DNA from 2 places in the Cobetia sp. AM6 genome. Region 2 is predicted to be linked to the other one. Evidence: predicted binding sites of a transcription regulator. Region 2 holds the regulator's gene; the other holds the start of a gene.
The links. Region 2 encodes sigma-54, which starts transcription at its own class of promoters, with help from an activator protein. Its sites were predicted from a motif close to TGGCACNNNNNTTGCTNT; they were not measured.

Region 1 (8,217 bases), 1.9 Mb from region 2:
CCTGATAGCGCCATGCTTGCTCCACTTTACGGGCTGCGCCGGCCCATGCCGGACCCACGCGTATTATCAAAAAGTCGGGCGTCAGGGTACCCCGCCACCCCGTTTTGCGCCAGCACCCAGCGACGCCGCTGTCGCCAGACGGCGGCAAGTGCTTGCGTGACAAGAAGAAATCAGTCGCCGCTCTCCTGCGGGTCTGGCGATGCTACCGGCACTGCGGTGATGCGCCAATCACGCCCCACCGCCCGGATACCGCGAATCTCGACCCGTCGCTGCTGCGCCATGTGATCCAGCCCCGGCAGCGCCAGCAGCGGGCGAGCCTCGCCCCCCAGCAGCGTCGGTGCCATGAATATCTGCATCTCATCGACCAGCCCCGCATTAATCATGGCCCCGGCCAGCACCGCGCCGGTTTCCAGCAGCACCTCGTTGGCCTGCTCGTGCTCGGCCAGATAGCGCAGCAGGGCCTCGAGGTCCACGCGTCCATCTTCGCCGGCCGGCAGCGCCAACACCTCGGCACCGGCCGCCTCCAACAAGGTACGTCGCTCAGCCAGCGCCGCTGTCTCATCCGCGACACATACCAGCAGCGTACGACCGGATTGCGCCAGAATGCGCGCCGCCAGCGGCAGACGCAGATGGCTGTCCACCACCACGCGCAACGGCTGACGCGCCACCAGCGCCTCGAGCCCCAGCGGATGGTCTTCGAGCCCGAGCTGGTCGGCGCGCACATTGAGACGCGAATCATCGAAGATGACCGACTCGATGCCGCTCATCACCACGCTGGAGCGCGCGCGCAGACGCTGCACGGCACTGCGCGCTTCGGGGCCGGTGATCCACTGGGATTCGCCGGAAGCCATCGCCGTGCGCCCGTCCAGACTCATGGCCTGCTTGAGGCGCACGAAGGGCCGACCGCGCTCCATGCGTGACAGGAAGCCGGGATTGAGCGCTCGCGCCTCCTGCTCCATCACCCCGACCGTCACCGCGATGCCCGCGCCCTGCAGCAGCGCGATGCCGCGCCCGGCAACCTGCGGATTCGGATCACGCATCGCGATCACCACCCGCGAGACGCCCGCCGCGATCAGGGCCAGTGAGCAAGGGCCGGTACGCCCGGTGTGGGAGCAGGGCTCCAGCGTCACATAGGCCACGCAGCCCAGCGCGCGCTCGCCTGCCTCTGCCAGCGCATTGACCTCGGCATGCCCTTCCCCGGCACGCACGTGAAAGCCGCTCGCGATCACCTCGTCGGTCTCGGCCTCTACCAGGACACAGCCGACACGCGGATTGGGCTGCGTCGTGTAGCTGCCCAGTCGTGCCAGGCGCAGGGCGTGGGCCATGTGGCGCGCATCACGCGCCGAGGGAGCACTGCGGTCGTGAGAGTGGCTGTCACGGGGAGCATGAGAAGCATGAGGAGAAAGAGACATGCGATACCTTGGCGTGAAACGAGAGAAGGTCAGGCGTTGCCCAGACGGCAGACAATACCCCGAGGCCTGAGCCACGCAGCGTGACGCGACAGGGCCAGCAGGCGCAGGCCTCGAGGGCATCTGCAAGGATGCCTGTGGCGAGGCATCAGGGCCGCGCGTCTTCCTCGCCCGGCAGGAAGCTGGGTTCCTGGGCGAGACGGTCAATCTCGGCGCGGAACTCATCAAGATCCTGGAAGCGACGATAGACCGAAGCGAAGCGGATATAGGCGACCTGATCCAGCCGCTTGAGCTGCTGCATGACCTCATCACCGATGCGCCGCGCCTCGATCTCACGTTCGCCGGTGGCACGCAGACGCTGACGAATGCGCTCCACCGCGGCCTCGATCAGCTCGGAGGAAACCGGGCGCTTTTCCAGCGCGCGCAGCATGCCGGCACGCAGCTTGTGCTCATCGAAGCTCTCACGCGAACCGTCGCCCTTGACCACGCGCGGCATGACCAGCTCCGCCGTTTCGTAGGTCGTGAAACGCTCACCGCAGGCCGCGCACTGGCGACGCCGCCGCACCTGGTCACCCTCGACCACCAGTCGGGAATCCGTGACCTTGGTTTCATGAGTTCCACAGAAGGGACAGTGCATGTTGGAGAGCCTGCTTGGGTGCGAGGTGGCTGCGGCCCCGCGCGAAGCACAGCGAGGAAGTGGCGCAGCGCAGCCGAATGACAGCGAATGGCGGGTATTGTAACCGTTAAGGCACCGCCACGGGAGCCTATGTCAGCCCCGACATGACTGAACTAGCCTTGAGGAGCGCCCAAGGGGCGACAGGAGTTTCCTGGATTGTCGCCCCGGGGGGGCGGACACCGCGGCGAAAGCGTCCATCAACCTGCCAGCAGGCTTGAAATCCCCGCCCGATAACCGAAAGATGACATCAGGGTGCAGCGCCTCACAAGGACGCTTGCCCGAGCCGTGAAATCCTTTCACGACTGGCGGCAGATGATCTCTGCCGCGAGATTGATCACGATGACGCAAGGAGCTGCGACATGGGAATCATTGCATGGATCATATTCGGTCTTATTGCCGGCATCATCGCCAAGGTGATCGTGCCCGGCAAGGACCGGGTGGCATCATCGTCACCAGCATCATCGGCATCCTGGGTGCCGTTGTCGGTGGCTGGGTCGGCACCCTGATGGGCTTCGGTGAAGTGACGGGATTCAATCTGGCCAGCTTTGTCATTGCCGTGCTCGGCGCCGTCATTCTGCTGATTCTGTATCGCGTGCTGCGCAAGTAAAGCATGTCATGAAGCGCAGTGGCGTCAGCTGGCCGCAGGCCACATGACGCCAGACAGGACGGCCAGCCGGCACATGCAGGCTGGCCGTCCTGCCTTGCAGGCTTGACGAATCTGGCCCGAGGCGTGCATGACTCATGAGTAAAGGCGCCAGGCCGTCACCCACGGGCGCCGCTGAGCGATGCGCCATTCAGGGATTTCACCAAGCGACGGCCAGCCGACTTCATCTGATATGTGATTTCCAGTCTTGCCACCGGCCCCGCAGGATTGCACCGGCGGGCTTCCCGAAGATCACCCGCGACACGCTCTGCCATTGCGGCTCACGAGGCAGAGTCTGACCGCTTTTGCTGCCACGAGGATTGCCCATGTCCGATACGTCATCTCCCGATCACTCGACATCCACTGCCTCAGATCCTGCGCCGAGCGAGGGCAGCGCCAGGCCACGCGCCAGAGTCTCTCTCGCCAAACGTCTCTCGCAAGCTGATTTCCAGGCGCACGCCACACGCCTGCTCGCCGAGATCTACCCACAGCGTCATGAAGAAGTCCTCAGACGCCTGGAGACGGTGCTGGATTTCCATCGCACGCGCCTCAACCCCCGCGTACCGGAAGGCGAGCCGCTCTGGAGCGAGCGCGACCAGTGGCTGATCACCTACGGCGACAGCCTGCAGCAGGAAGGCGAGGCGCCACTGGCGACCCTGCACGACTTCCTCGCCAGCCGACTGGACGACAGCCTGTCCGGTGTCCACGTGCTGCCCTTCTTTCCGTGGAGCAGCGATGACGGCTTCAGCGTCATCCACTATCGCGAGGTCAATCCGGTCCTCGGCGACTGGCAGGACATCCGGCGCCTGAGTGAGCAGCGCGACCTGATGGCAGACCTGGTCATCAATCACTGCTCGCGCGAGTCACTGTGGTTCGCCGATTATCTGGCCGGCGTGCAGCCCGGCCGCGACTACTTCATCGAGATGGACCCCGACACCGATGTCTCCGAGGTCGTGCGCCCGCGTCCATCTGCCCTGCTCACGCCGGTGCATACCCGTCGTGGCCTGCGCCATCTTTGGGCAACCTTCTCGGATGACCAGATCGACCTGAACTTCGCCAATCCCGATGTGCTGCTCGAGTTCATCGGCATCCTGCTTTACTACCTCGAGCAGGGCGCGGGCATCATCCGCCTCGATGCGGTGGCATTCCTGTGGAAACGCCAGGGCACCTCCTGCATCCACCTGCCGGAGACACACGCCGTGGTGCGCCTGCTGCGCGCCATCGTCGACCATCTGGCGCCGGGCAGCCTGTTGATCACCGAAACCAACGTGCCCCACGCCGAGAACATGTCCTACTTCGGGCTCGATCGCCTGTCACAGCACGACCTCACCGCCATCGAGGGCAGCGCCCAGGCCGATGAAGCGCACCTGATCTATCAGTTCACGCTGCCGCCGCTGACGCTGCACACCCTGACCTCCGGCGATGCCAGCGCCCTGACCCAGTGGGCCACCAGCCTGCCGTCCCTGCCTTCCGGCTGCAGCTACTTCAACTTCACCGCCAGTCACGACGGTATCGGCGTTCGCGCCCTTGAGGGCCTGCTGCCCGACCACGAGCGCGACACCCTGGTGCGGCTGGTGCATGACTTCGGTGGCTACGTCAGCATGCGTGCCAACCCGGGCCGCGCCGACACCCCCTATGAGCTCAACATCAGCTACTTCGATGCGCTCAAGGGCACGCGGCGCGGCCAGGACCCGTGGCAGATCGAGCGCTTCATCGCCAGCCAGACCCTGATGCTGAGCCTGCAGGGCATCCCGGGGCTGTACATCCACTCGCTGACCGCGACTCCCAACCACCAGGAAGGCGTCGAGCGCGATGGCCATCTGCGCGCCATCAACCGCCGCAAATGGCAGCGTGATGAACTGGAAGCGCTGCTGGCAAGCCCCAACACCGCGACCCATGAGGTCTTCCACGCCCTCAAGCGCCGCATGGCACTGCGCCGCAACGAACCCTGCTTCCACCCGGATGCCGACCAGAATGTCTTCGATGTCGGCCCGGATTTCTTCGTCTTCGAGCGCGTCACCCATGAAGGGCGACGCCTGCTGTTCGCCCTCAATGTCACCGATCAGCCGCGCGTACTGCCGCTGCCGGAAAGCTGACAAGGCGTCGCGCTGACCGACCACCTGTGCCACGACAAGGCCTACGACCCCACCATGGCTCGCCGTCCCTATCAGGCGGCCTGGCTGATGGAGCAAACAGTGCGCCCGCCGGCCATCGAGGTCGTCTGACGCCCGCGTTTCTTCCTCTGCCTACGACAACGGGGCTGCCAGTGGCAGCCCCGTTGTCGTAGGTCTTGCTGTTTCCCGCCGCGAGCCTTACTGGTTGTCCAGCTCCACCGCTTCGTGCATGCGCTCGAGCAGGTCCGGCACGGCAGACTGCACCCGGTTCCAGCTCGGGATGAAGGGCTTGTCGCGCGGATTGTCGAGGAAGGCGCTGCCGGCATCCATGATGTTGGCGGCGAACAGCTCCACCGCCGCTTCCTCACTGTGGCGGTCCACCGTCAGGCCATTCATGACGGCATCGTTGTAGTAGGTCTCGATCAGGTCCAGCGCGATACGGTAGTAGGTGGCCTTGATGGTGCGGAAGGTCTCGCCGTGCATCTCGACGCCCAGCGTGGCCAGCTTGCGATACATGGCCTTGGCGATGTCCAGACTCATGCGATTCAAACCGCCCAGCGCATCTTCCTCGGACAGCGGCTGGTGCTTGTGATCGTAGGCATCGGCGATGTCCACCTGACACAGACGCTTGGTGGAGTAGTTGCGATGGACCTCGGACAGCACGCCGATCTCCAGCCCCCAGTCACTGGGAATGCGGATGTCCGCCAGCACGTCGGTGCGCATCGAGAATTCGCCGGACAGCGGATAACGATAGCTGTCGAGATAATCCAGGTACGGCAGCGGGCCATAGACCTTCTTGAGCGCACGGATCAACGGCGTGACCATCAGGCGTGCCACGCGGCCGTTCAGCTTGCCCTGGGCGATGCGCGAGTAGTAGCCCTTGCAGAACTCGTAGTTGAACTGCGGATGGGCTACCGGGTAGATCAGGCGCGCCAGCAGGCCGCGGTCATAGGTGACGATATCGCAGTCATGCAGTGCCACCGCCTCGGCGATGCCCGAGGCCTGGACGTAGCCTGAGCAGTACCAGACATTGCGCCCCTTGCCGGCTTCCATCGGCGCCAGGCCATGCTCGGTCAGCTCCTCATCCAGCGCCCGCAGACGCGGGCCGTCGTTCCACAGGATGCGGTGATGCTGCGGCAGATGTGAGAAGAACTCCTTGGCATGCTCGAACTGGTCACGGTCGGCGCGGTCCAGCCCGATCACGATCTCGCTGAGGTAGGGCACCTGCGCCAGCTCCTCGACGATATGCTTGAGCGCCGGGCCTTCCAGCTCGGAATACAGCGACGGCAGAATCAGGCTCATCGGTCGCTTGCGGGAGAAGCGCATCAGGTCCGCTTCGAGATCTTCCACCGGACGATCGGTCAGGTTATGGAAGTTGGTGATGATGCCATTCTGGTAAAAATCGCTCATGTCAGCTCCTTGTCATGCCGAAGACACGCATCAGGCAGGCGTCAGGCGCCCAGACCTCTGGATGTCCATTCTTCCGGCTGGCCATTGGCCAGCCAGTGACGCAATCCCTCGACCCATCCCTGCGGTCCGGGGAGATTGGCGCGAAAACAGCGGCGCTCATCCGCCAGTAGCGGATAATCGGCAAGCTCCCGATCACGCTGAGAGGTATCACCGACGCCGGGGATCAGCACAGCGTTGTCGACCGCGGCCAGCAGTGGCAGGTCATTGGCGCCATCGCCGAAGCCCAGCGTCCAGGGGCGCACCCGCTCGTAGAGCCGGTAGCGGGCGATCAGATAGCGCGCTGCCACGCCCTTGTCGCTGTCCCCGGTCACGTGATGGAAGCGCCCACCACGTGTCAGCTTGAGGCCATGGCTGGCCAGACGCGTGCGAAAGTCCTCGAGACGCTCCGGCGCGTCACGCCACACCAGCGGTTCACTGGCATCACGCTGTCCCGCCAGGGCCGCGTCGCCCTCCCCCAGCCCCGTCAGCTCGCTGATTCTCGCCACCGACATCGAGGCAAAGCCCTCGAAGGCGAACTCCCCGCTCAGCTCCTCCAGCACCGCGAGAATCCTGTCGCGGGGCATCGCCACCGCGATACGACACAGGCCGTGTGCGTCCGGGGCGCTGGCCTCTTCCAGCGGGTAGGCACTCAGCCAATCGGCCGGCAACGCCACCACGCCGCCGTTTTCGGCGATCCACGGCTGGCCCGCCAAGCCCAGCGAGTCCATCAGCGGCGCCAGTTCGGCCGCCGTCTTGGAGGTGTTGGGGACGATCCAGGCACCGCGCGCGCGCAGGCGGGTCAGCCAGCTGCGCGCCGCCCCAGGCGAGTAATCGTGGTGATCCAGCAGCGAGCCATCCAGATCGGTCAGCAACAACAGCGGTGCTTGAGTCTCTGACATGTGAACTCTCCTCGTGAAGTGCTGCAGCGTGTCGGGGGTCACCTCGACAGGATCTCGTGGCACCGGACAGGCATTGCAAGAGCATTGCAGGGAATGTGCCAAGATGGTGCAGCTGCCATGACAGCCTGCCCCTTCTCACCGTGGCTGTGTTTGTGCGTCCGCTCATTTGCACCATAAAAGAGCACAAAGCCTGCCATGCATGCCCCCTCGCCACACGACGGCGCAAATCTTTCGTCACCAACGACGACGCCCTCGCATCTGCGAGGGCGTCGAGTCTACGGCTAAGTCTGTTGAGACTAGACCAGCCACAGCGACAGTTGCGGCCACAGCAGCAACATCGCCAGCACGCACAGCTGGATGGCGATGAACGGCAGCAGCGAGACGAAGATATCCTTGAGACTGATGCCTTCCGGTGCCACGCCTTTCAGATAGAAGGCGGCAGGCCCGAAGGGTGGCGACAGGAAGGACACCTGCATGTTGACCGCGAACAGCACACCGAACCATACCGGGTCGTAGCCGAGCTGCACGATGATCGGCACGAAGATCGGCAGGGTCAGCATCGCGATGCCGATCCAGTCGAGGAACAGCCCCAGCAGCAGCAGGATCGCCATCATCACCATGATGATCGCCAGCGGCGGGATATCCAGGCCGAGAATCATGCTCGACACGAAGCGGTTGCCGCCCATCAGGTTGTAGACCCCGACCAGTGCCGCCGCGCCGATACCGATCCAGATGATCATGCCGCAGGTGTTCATGGTCTGGGACAGCGCACGCTGCATCAGGGTGATGGAGAACTCGCCGCGCAGCATCACCGCCACCAGCACGCCGAAGCTGCCCATCGCCGCGGCTTCGGTCACCGAGGCCACGCCACCGTAGATGGAGCCCAGCACCAGCCCCGCGATGACCGCCGGCACACCGATGGCCTTGAGCAGCTCACGCTTGCTCTGGAAGCTGGCGCGGCGCTCCTCCTCGGGCATCACCGGCCCCAGTGAAGGGTTGCGCAGGCAGCGGATCAGCACGTAGATGA
Region 2 (8,217 bases):
GCCTCGATGGCCAGCATCGCCTCATCGGCCTGTTCGCCCTCGACATCGATCAGCAGCGTCGTGCCGCAGGGCGCGGCCAGCATCAGCAATGCCATTACATTGGCTGCATTGGCGCGTCGCTCGCCATGGCTGACTATCACCGTCGCGCAATAGGGCGCACAGCAATTGACCAGCTTGGTGGCTGCGCGGGCGTGCAGCCCGCGGCGGTTGGTCAGCGTCAGCTCACGAGAGGCCATCGCGATGCTCCTGCTGATGCTCTTGCTGATGCTCTTGCTGACCAATCGTCTCACCCGCGTTGCTCAGCGCGGTATGAATGCCCAGCTCGCGGTGACGCAGGCGCACCTCAGGCAGGCGCTCGGCAAAGTAGCTCGCCAGCTGCTCGCACAGGTAGACGCTGCGATGCTGGCCGCCGGTGCAGCCCACGGACACCGTCAGGTAGCTGCGGTTGCTGTCCTGATAGGCGGGCAGCCAGCGTTCCAGCCAGCCAGCGATATCGTCATGCATCGCCTGGACGGTGGGGTAGCGCTGCAGGAATTCGGCCACGCTGTCATCGCGACCGGTATCGCCGCGCAGATTGATATCCCAGTACGGGTTGGGCAGGCAGCGGGCATCGAACACCATGTCGGCGTCGGTCGGCACGCCATGCTTGAAGCCGAAGGATTCAAAGGTCAGCGTCAGGTGGCGGGAGCTGTGCTGGGCGACCTGCTCGGTGATCCGCGAGCGCAGGTCGTGCACGCTCAGGTTGGTCGAGTCGATGACCAGATCGGCCTTCTGGCGAATGGGAGCGAGCGTCTTCTGCTCGATCTCGATGGCCTCGGCCAGGGTGTGGTCATTGTCGCGCGTCAGAGGGTGACGACGACGGGTCGCTGAGTAGCGTTCCAGCAGCACTCGCGAATCGGTGGTCAGGTAGACGACCTGCACGTCCATGCCGCTCTGGCGGACGTTGTCGAGCAATTCGGGGAAGCGGGTCAAGGCTTCCGGCAGGTTGCGGGCATCGATGGAGACCGCGATGCGCCGGCGCGCCGGGCTGTCCTTTTCGAGCTGATCGACCAGTGGCGCCAGCAGCATGCCGGGCAGATTGTCGATGGCGTAGTAGCCAATGTCTTCCAGCGCCTGGAGAGCGATGGATTTCCCGGAGCCGGAGCGGCCGCTGATGATCACGATCTTCATGAAGTGCTCTCCAAGGGCGAGGTCAACGTCGAAAGAATGCAGGGGTGGGGCAGAGGGCTGCCCGCTATCAGTGCGCTGTACATCGGCCGATGGGAGGCCAGCAAGACGAAAGCCCGGACGATGTCCGGGCCTGTCATTCAGCGCGCCGGTAATTCGGCGATGGCTTGGGTCAATGCCTCAAAGAGTGCACGCTGGCTGTCTGCCTGGCGCAGGGCCGAGCGATTGGTCGGGGAATTGAGCAATTCCGCGACCTGCCCGAGCAGCGTCAGATGGGTCTCATCCGCTTCCTCAGGCACCAGCAGCACGAACAGCAGATCGATGGGTTCTCCGTCGATGGCATCGAAGTCGATGGGTTCACCGAGCTTCAGAAACGCAGCGATTGGCGTCTTGCAATGCGGGCTGCGTGCATGGGGCACGGCCACACCGTGGCCAATGCCGGTCGACCCCAGTCTCTCGCGCCCGATCAGGCGCGAGAAGACTTCCTGGCTATCCAGGCTGGGAATGTTCTGTGCGATGAAGGTGCTGAAGAATTCAAGCACCCGCTTCTTGCTCCCCCCGGGGACACCGTAAAGCGTGCGCTCGGGGGGAAGGATCTGATCAAGTGTCATGGCTGAAGGTCAACGGGTCCCGGTGCCCTGAGAGCGAGCCTGGGACTTTTCCTTGTGTTTGACCAGCTGGCGATCCAGCTTGTCGGCGAGCGCGTCGATGGCAGCGTACATGTTGGGGTCTTCTGCCAGGGCGTGGAGGTCAGCGCCTGCCGCGTGCAAGGTGCAGGCAGCCTGCTGGCGCTCCTTCTCGATCGACAGTGTCACCTGAACATTGGTGATGTTGTCGTAATGCCGTTCGAGGCGAGCGAGCTTCTCGTTGACGTAATCGCGGAGAGGATCGGTAAGTTCCACATGATGCCCGGTGATATTCACTTGCATGGACACGCTCCTTTATCCAGCGGGTTGCCATTCAATTGTAACCCTTTTTGACTACGAGCAAACCCTGATCGGACGCTCTGCAACAGGCTTGACGGCCACCGTCTGGCGATGTTTTCGCACCCTTGCCAGTGGCGTCAGATGTCGTGAGCGTCTGTACCGACAATGCCCAAGCTTTGCGCAAAGATCAACGCTGCGCTGCATCGTGGCTCAGTGCTTGTCTTCAACTCAGTGAGGGGTAACGGAGTGGACTTCAAGGGCACGTCTGGTGGGTGGTGCGTGAAAGACGCGCAAGAAGGCGGGTTTTCGTCGCCAATCCCTGCATGTACGTCGCCTTTCAGGCGCTTCGATTGAGTGGAGCAAGCGGCGTTTTGGGAGGTTGTCCGGGTGTCATCCAGGTGCAATACGCGCAAAAGTGACTTTAAAAACATGCGATTGACGGTGAATGACGCTGCCGGAACGGCGGTTTTTTACCGTCATCCTGCGCGCCGTCATGGCCCATGACGGGCAATTGACGAGCGGTTGACGGGATGACAGAGCGCGCGACAGGCGCACCGCTGCCCGCGAAGTCAGAGGCTGATGAGCGGAAAATCCAGCGCTTGAGGTTGGCGGCGGCTGCCATTGTGGAGGTGAGAGCAGGGCATGGCAGCCGCAGGTGACGGGTCAGGCCAGACGCTTGCGCTCGCTGGAGGACGGGATGCCCATCGCTTCGCGATACTTGGCCACGGTACGGCGTGCGACCTCGATGCCATCGCTGGCGAGCAGATCGACCAGCCGTGAGTCGGAGAGAGGCTTGCGGGCCGGCTCTTCCGCGATCAGCTTGCGGATGCGGGCACGAATGGCGGTGCTTGAGTGGGCGTCGCCACTGCCGCTGCCACCGACCTGGCTCGAGAAGAAGAACTTGAGCTCGAAGACGCCGCGCGGGGTGTGGATGTACTTCTGGGTCGTGACCCGCGAGATGGTCGATTCGTGCATCTCGACCACTTCGGCGATGTTGGCCAGAATCAGCGGCTTCATGCCTTCCTCGCCTTGCTCGAGGAAGTCGATCTGGCGCGCCATGATCTCGCGGCCGACCTTGAGCAGGGTGTCATTGCGCGATGACAGGCTCTTCATCAGCCAGCGGGCTTCCTGCAGGTTGTCCTTGAGGAAGGTATTGTCGGCGGACTTGTCGGCACGCTTGATCAGCGCGGCGTATTCCGGCTGGATGCGCAGCTTGGGTAGCGCTTCCGGGTTGAGCTCGACCTGCCAGCCGTGGCGGGTATGGCGCACCAGCAGATCAGGGATCACGTAATCGCTGGCGGGCTCGCCCCAGGCGGATGCCGGGCGCGGGTCGAGCGCGCGCACCAGGCGAATGACGTGGTCCAGCTCGTCATCATCAAGGCTCAGGCGGCGCTTGAGCAGCTTGCGGTCATCGTTGCCCAGTGCCTCGAGGAATTGACGTACCAGGCGGCGCGCCTGCGCCAGCAGCGGCAGATCATCCGGCAGCAGTGCCAGTTGCAGCAGCAGGCATTCGCGCAGATCACGGGCGAAGACGCCGGTCGGGTCGAACTGCTGCAGACGCAACAATACCTGCTCGAGCTCGGAGGCCTTGAGGCCGGGCAGGCCCTGGCCGCGCAGGCCATCGACCAGCTCATCGAGTGACAGACTCAGATAGCCGGCACCGTCGACGGCATCGATCAGGCTCTCCGCCATCTGGCGTTCACGGCCATCGAGGTCGGTCATCGCCAGCTGCCAGCGCAGGTGGTCCTGCAGGCTCTCGACACTGGTATTGCGATCGAAGTCCGGCCCTTCTTCACTCCCGCTGCCACTGCCGGAGCTGGTCAGGCTACCGGCGTGGTCCTGGTAGAGGTCCGACCAGTCACTGTCGAGGGGGTATTCCTCGGGAATCTCGCTCGAGGAGTCGGCAGTGGAGATCTCGCTCGAATCCTGTGTCTCGACGACATCCAGCGACTCGTAGTCCTCGTCGAGCTCCAACATGGGGTTGGACTCGAGGGCTTGCTGAATCTCCTGACGCAGGTCGAGCGTCGACAGCTGCAGCAGCTGGATCGCTTGCTGGAGCTGCGGCGTCATGGTCAGCGAGGTGCCGAGGCGGAGTTGCAGGGTGGGTTTCATGGAGTCAGTCAATTCACGGCAAAGGAACGTGCTTACTACGCTATACCGTGACTCGGGGCACTGACAAGAGGTTGTCGTGAATATTCAAGCAACTTGCATGCCATGTTTCCACCAAGGTGGTATGGACGTCATGCATGCGTCTGATGTCAGACATGAAAAAGCCGCTACGCGATAAAATCACGCAGCGGCTTTTGAAGCTTTCGCCTCCGGTGGGCTCAGCGCAGCCGCTGACCCTAGAGCGTGAACTCGTGGCCCAGGTAGACGTCGCGCACCTGCTGGTTGGCCAGGATGGAGTCCGCATCACCGTGGGCGATGATCTGGCCATCGCCGACGATATAGGCGGTGTCACAGATATCGAGTGTCTCGCGCACGTTGTGGTCGGTGATCAGCACGCCGATGCCACGATCGCGCAGTTGGCGCACGATGCTCTTGATCTCGCCCACCGAGATGGGGTCGACGCCGGCGAAGGGCTCATCGAGCAGTACGAAGTCCGGCTCGGTGGCCAGTGCACGGGCGATCTCGACCCGTCGACGCTCGCCGCCGGACAGGCTCATGCCGGCGCTGGCGCGGATGTGCGTGATGCTGAATTCCTCGAGCAACTCTTCAAGGCGTGCCTTGCGGCCATTGCGATCCAGGTCCTTGCGGGTCTCCAGGATCGCCATGATGTTGTCGGCCACCGACAGCTTGCGGAAGATCGACGCCTCCTGCGGCAGATAGCCGATGCCGGCGCGTGCACGCTGATGCATGGCGGCAGCGGAGAGGTCCTTGTCATCGATGGAGACGTTGCCGGCATCGGCGCGCACCAGCCCGACGATCATGTAGAACGAGGTCGTCTTGCCGGCGCCGTTGGGGCCCAGCAGGCCGACGATGTCGCCTTGGCGGATCTCCAGCGAGATGTCCTTGACCACCTTGCGGCCCTTGTAGGCCTTGGCCAGATGGCGAGCGCTCAGCGTACGCGGAGTAGCAGCAGTCATGACTCAGTTTTCCTTGCTGGCATTGGCGCCGCGCGGCGTCAGAGTCATGTGCACGCGACCGCCTTCGGTCTGCTGTGCCGTCTTGCTGTTGTTGGCGTTCACCTGGCGCTTGTCGAGGAAGTACTCCACGTAGCCGCCTTCGAAGGTGTCATCGCCTTTCTCGAGACGCGCGTTGCCGACCAGCTCCACGCGGCGCTCCAGCGCATGGTAGCGGATGGTGTCGGCCCAGCCCTTGACCAGCTTCTCGTCGGGCGCGGGCTGCTGTTCCAGGTAGGCACGCTTGCCGGTGGCCTTGACCAGCGAGATCTCGCCGCTGCCGGCGCGGCTGATATCGACGCGGCTGGCATCGAGTTTCATGCTGCCCTGGCGCATTTCCACCTGGCCGGTGTAGGTGGCGGTCCCGGCCTTGTCATCGAGCGACAGGGCGTCCGCGGCGATGTTGATCGGCTGGCTGGCATCGCTGTCCAGCGCCATGGCGGCCGGGGCGAAGGTGGACATGCCCAGTGCCAGGCAGAGCGCCATGACACCGCTGTTGAGGGTCTGGCGACAGGCCGTCAAGGGCTTGCGAGTCGTGGAAGTCATGGTGGCTCCTTGGCATGACGGGGTCGCCGCCCGAGCAATGATGCCATCGAGCGGCAGAGAAGAAGGTGTTGCGGCGCGGGTCATGGCGTGACGGCCAGCCCGGCGGGTTCATTCACCGCTGGCAGGCGCTGCCTCGAAGGTGCTGTTGACGCGCCCATCATCGGAGGTGGTGCTGTCGGCGCCCGAGTCGATGCGCTCGGCTTCCTTGCTGGCCTCGCTCTGGCCTGTGCCGGGTTGCAGGACGCTGCGAACACGGCCCTGCAGCACGGCGGAATCCTGTGAGAGGTCGGCGCTGAAGCTGTCGCTTTCGACATGCTGGCCATTCTGGGTGATCACGACCGGCACGTCACTCCAGGCGCGATTCTGATCACGGCTGTAGTGCAGGACATCGGTATCGAGGGTCCAGCGGTCATCGGGCTGGCGCAGTCTGGCATTGCCCTCGAGGGTGAAGGTGTCGCCGCCGGCGCTCAACACGCCACTGTCCCCCGTGGCATACCAGCGGCGGTCTTCACTGTCGTTGGTGCGAATCTTCGGGGTCTGCGCCCGGGTCACGTCATCGCCTGGCGTGTGCTCGATATGCGGCGAGGTCATTGACTGGATCGCCACGCCGCGCGCATCGAAGCGTGTCATGTCTGCCCCGTCGAGATAGTAATCCGGCTCACTGCTGTCGACCTCGACATTGACGGTCGATTCCAGGCTGTTGCGCTGCTCGATCAGCGCCAGCACGCCACCGACGAGCAGCAACAGCAGCATCAGCCAGAGACGCGGAGAAGGGCGGGGCAGACGTAACATCAGGGACGCGACTCCTGCAGGTAAGTATCCAGCACCGAGGCCCAATGGCCCTGTGCCTTGAGCAGCAGATCACAGAGCTCGCGCACGGCGCCATCGCCGCCCTGGCGTGAGGTGACCCAGTTGGCCTCGCTCATCACGTAGGCCATGGCGTTGGGCACGCTGACGCCGAGACCGACACGACGAATGGCCTCGCGGTCCGGCAGGTCATCGCCACAATAGGCGACTTCTTCCAGCTCGATCCCGTGCTCGCGGCACAGGTCGGTCAGCGCGACCAGCTTGTCCTCACGGCCCTGGATGACATCCTGAATGCCCAGTTCCTTGGCGCGACGCTCGACCATCGGCGAGCTGCGGCCGGTGATCAGCGCAACGCGAACGCCACTGCGCAGCACCAGCTTGAGGCCATGGCCATCCTGGACGTGGAAGGACTTGGTCTCGACGCCATTGGCATCGTAGTGCAGACGGTTGTCGGTGAGCACGCCGTCGACATCCAGAGCCAGCAGACGCACGCGGCGTGCGCGGTCGATGATGTCCTGCGGATATTCTTCGCTCAGGGAATTCGTGTCGCTCATGGTCTTTCTCCTCGCACTCCGTGCATGCTTGACGCTGTCCTGTGAACGGCGCTGATGGGCGTTGAGCGGTGGCGTCTTGCCGGGACGATCTGCCGTCGAACAGAGACAGCGAACGCCCGCGGGAGTTCAGATCACGCCGCTGGCCAGCAGGCCGTGCATATGGATGGCTCCGATGGGGTGCTCATCCTCGTCACAGACTACCAGAACGCTGATGCGGTTTTCTTCCATGATGCGCACCGCTTCGGCGGCCAGCATGCTGGCGCGCACGGTCTTGCCGCCACGGGTCATGACATCATCGACCTTCAGCGCGCGCAGATCGCCGTGCTGGTCGAGGGTGCGGCGCAGGTCACCATCGGTATAGACGCCGACCAGGTGGTCGTCATCATCGATTACGCAGGTGAAGCCCATGCCCTGACGCGTGATCTCGAGCAGCGCATCGCGCAGCGGGCTGCCGAGTGCCACGCGCGGCAGGGCATCGCCTTGGTGCATCACGTCCTGAACCCGCAGCAGCAGGCGTCGACCCAGGCTGCCGCCCGGGTGGGAAAGCGCGAATTCCTCGGCAGTGAAGCCGCGGGCCTCCAGCAGTGCCACCGCCAGGGCGTCGCCCATCACCAGCGCGGCGGTGGTCGAGGCGGTCGGTGCCAGATTCAGCGGGCAGGCTTCCTGGGCGACGCTGGTGTCCAGATGTGCCTCGGCGTCACGCGCCAGGGTCGAGCCGGGTTTGCCGGTCATCGAGACCAGCGGAGTGCCCATGCGCTTCAAGAGCGGCAGCAGCGCCGTGACCTCGGCGGTCTCTCCGGAGTTGGACAGCGCCAGCACCACATCGGCTGGCGTGATCATGCCCAGGTCGCCATGGCTGGCTTCACCGGGGTGGACGAAGAAGGCCGGCGTGCCGGTGCTGGCCAGGGTGGCGGCGATCTTGCTGGCGACATGGCCGGATTTGCCCATGCCGGTCACGATGACGCGGCCCTTGGTCGCCAGCATCAGCTGACAGGCGCGGTCGAAGTCGTCATCGAGATGGCTTTCGAGCGCGGCGATGGCCGCTTCCTCAATGGCGAAGGTGCGGCGGGCGCTGGCGCGAAAATCCGCCTGGCT

Region 1: CLAM6_RS13245 (sugar phosphorylase) is a predicted target of sigma-54. The motif match lies at 2,805-2,822, and genes of this name have one in related genera.

What each region holds. Positions count from the first base shown of each region.
Region 1 covers NZ_AP021868.1:3,150,029-3,158,245, forward strand. Annotated here, with positions in the region: gene ribBA (bifunctional 3,4-dihydroxy-2-butanone-4-phosphate synthase/GTP cyclohydrolase II) at 1-14, opposite strand, end outside; gene ribD (bifunctional diaminohydroxyphosphoribosylaminopyrimidine deaminase/5-amino-6-(5-phosphoribosylamino)uracil reductase RibD) at 171-1,325, opposite strand; gene nrdR (transcriptional regulator NrdR) at 1,558-2,046, opposite strand; gene CLAM6_RS13240 (GlsB/YeaQ/YmgE family stress response membrane protein) at 2,459-2,692, shown strand; gene CLAM6_RS13245 (sugar phosphorylase) at 3,055-4,824, shown strand; gene CLAM6_RS13250 (hypothetical protein) at 5,041-6,252, opposite strand; gene CLAM6_RS13255 (HAD-IIB family hydrolase) at 6,294-7,190, opposite strand; gene CLAM6_RS13260 (TRAP transporter large permease) at 7,487-8,217, opposite strand, start outside.
Region 2 covers NZ_AP021868.1:834,677-842,893, forward strand. Annotated here, with positions in the region: gene CLAM6_RS03540 (HPr family phosphocarrier protein) at 1-236, opposite strand, end outside; gene rapZ (RNase adapter RapZ) at 223-1,170, opposite strand; gene CLAM6_RS03550 (PTS sugar transporter subunit IIA) at 1,308-1,778, opposite strand; gene hpf (ribosome hibernation-promoting factor, HPF/YfiA family) at 1,788-2,096, opposite strand; gene CLAM6_RS03560 (RNA polymerase factor sigma-54) at 2,757-4,205, opposite strand; gene lptB (LPS export ABC transporter ATP-binding protein) at 4,439-5,179, opposite strand; gene lptA (lipopolysaccharide transport periplasmic protein LptA) at 5,183-5,761, opposite strand; gene lptC (LPS export ABC transporter periplasmic protein LptC) at 5,870-6,553, opposite strand; gene CLAM6_RS03580 (KdsC family phosphatase) at 6,553-7,122, opposite strand; gene CLAM6_RS03585 (KpsF/GutQ family sugar-phosphate isomerase) at 7,249-8,217, opposite strand, start outside.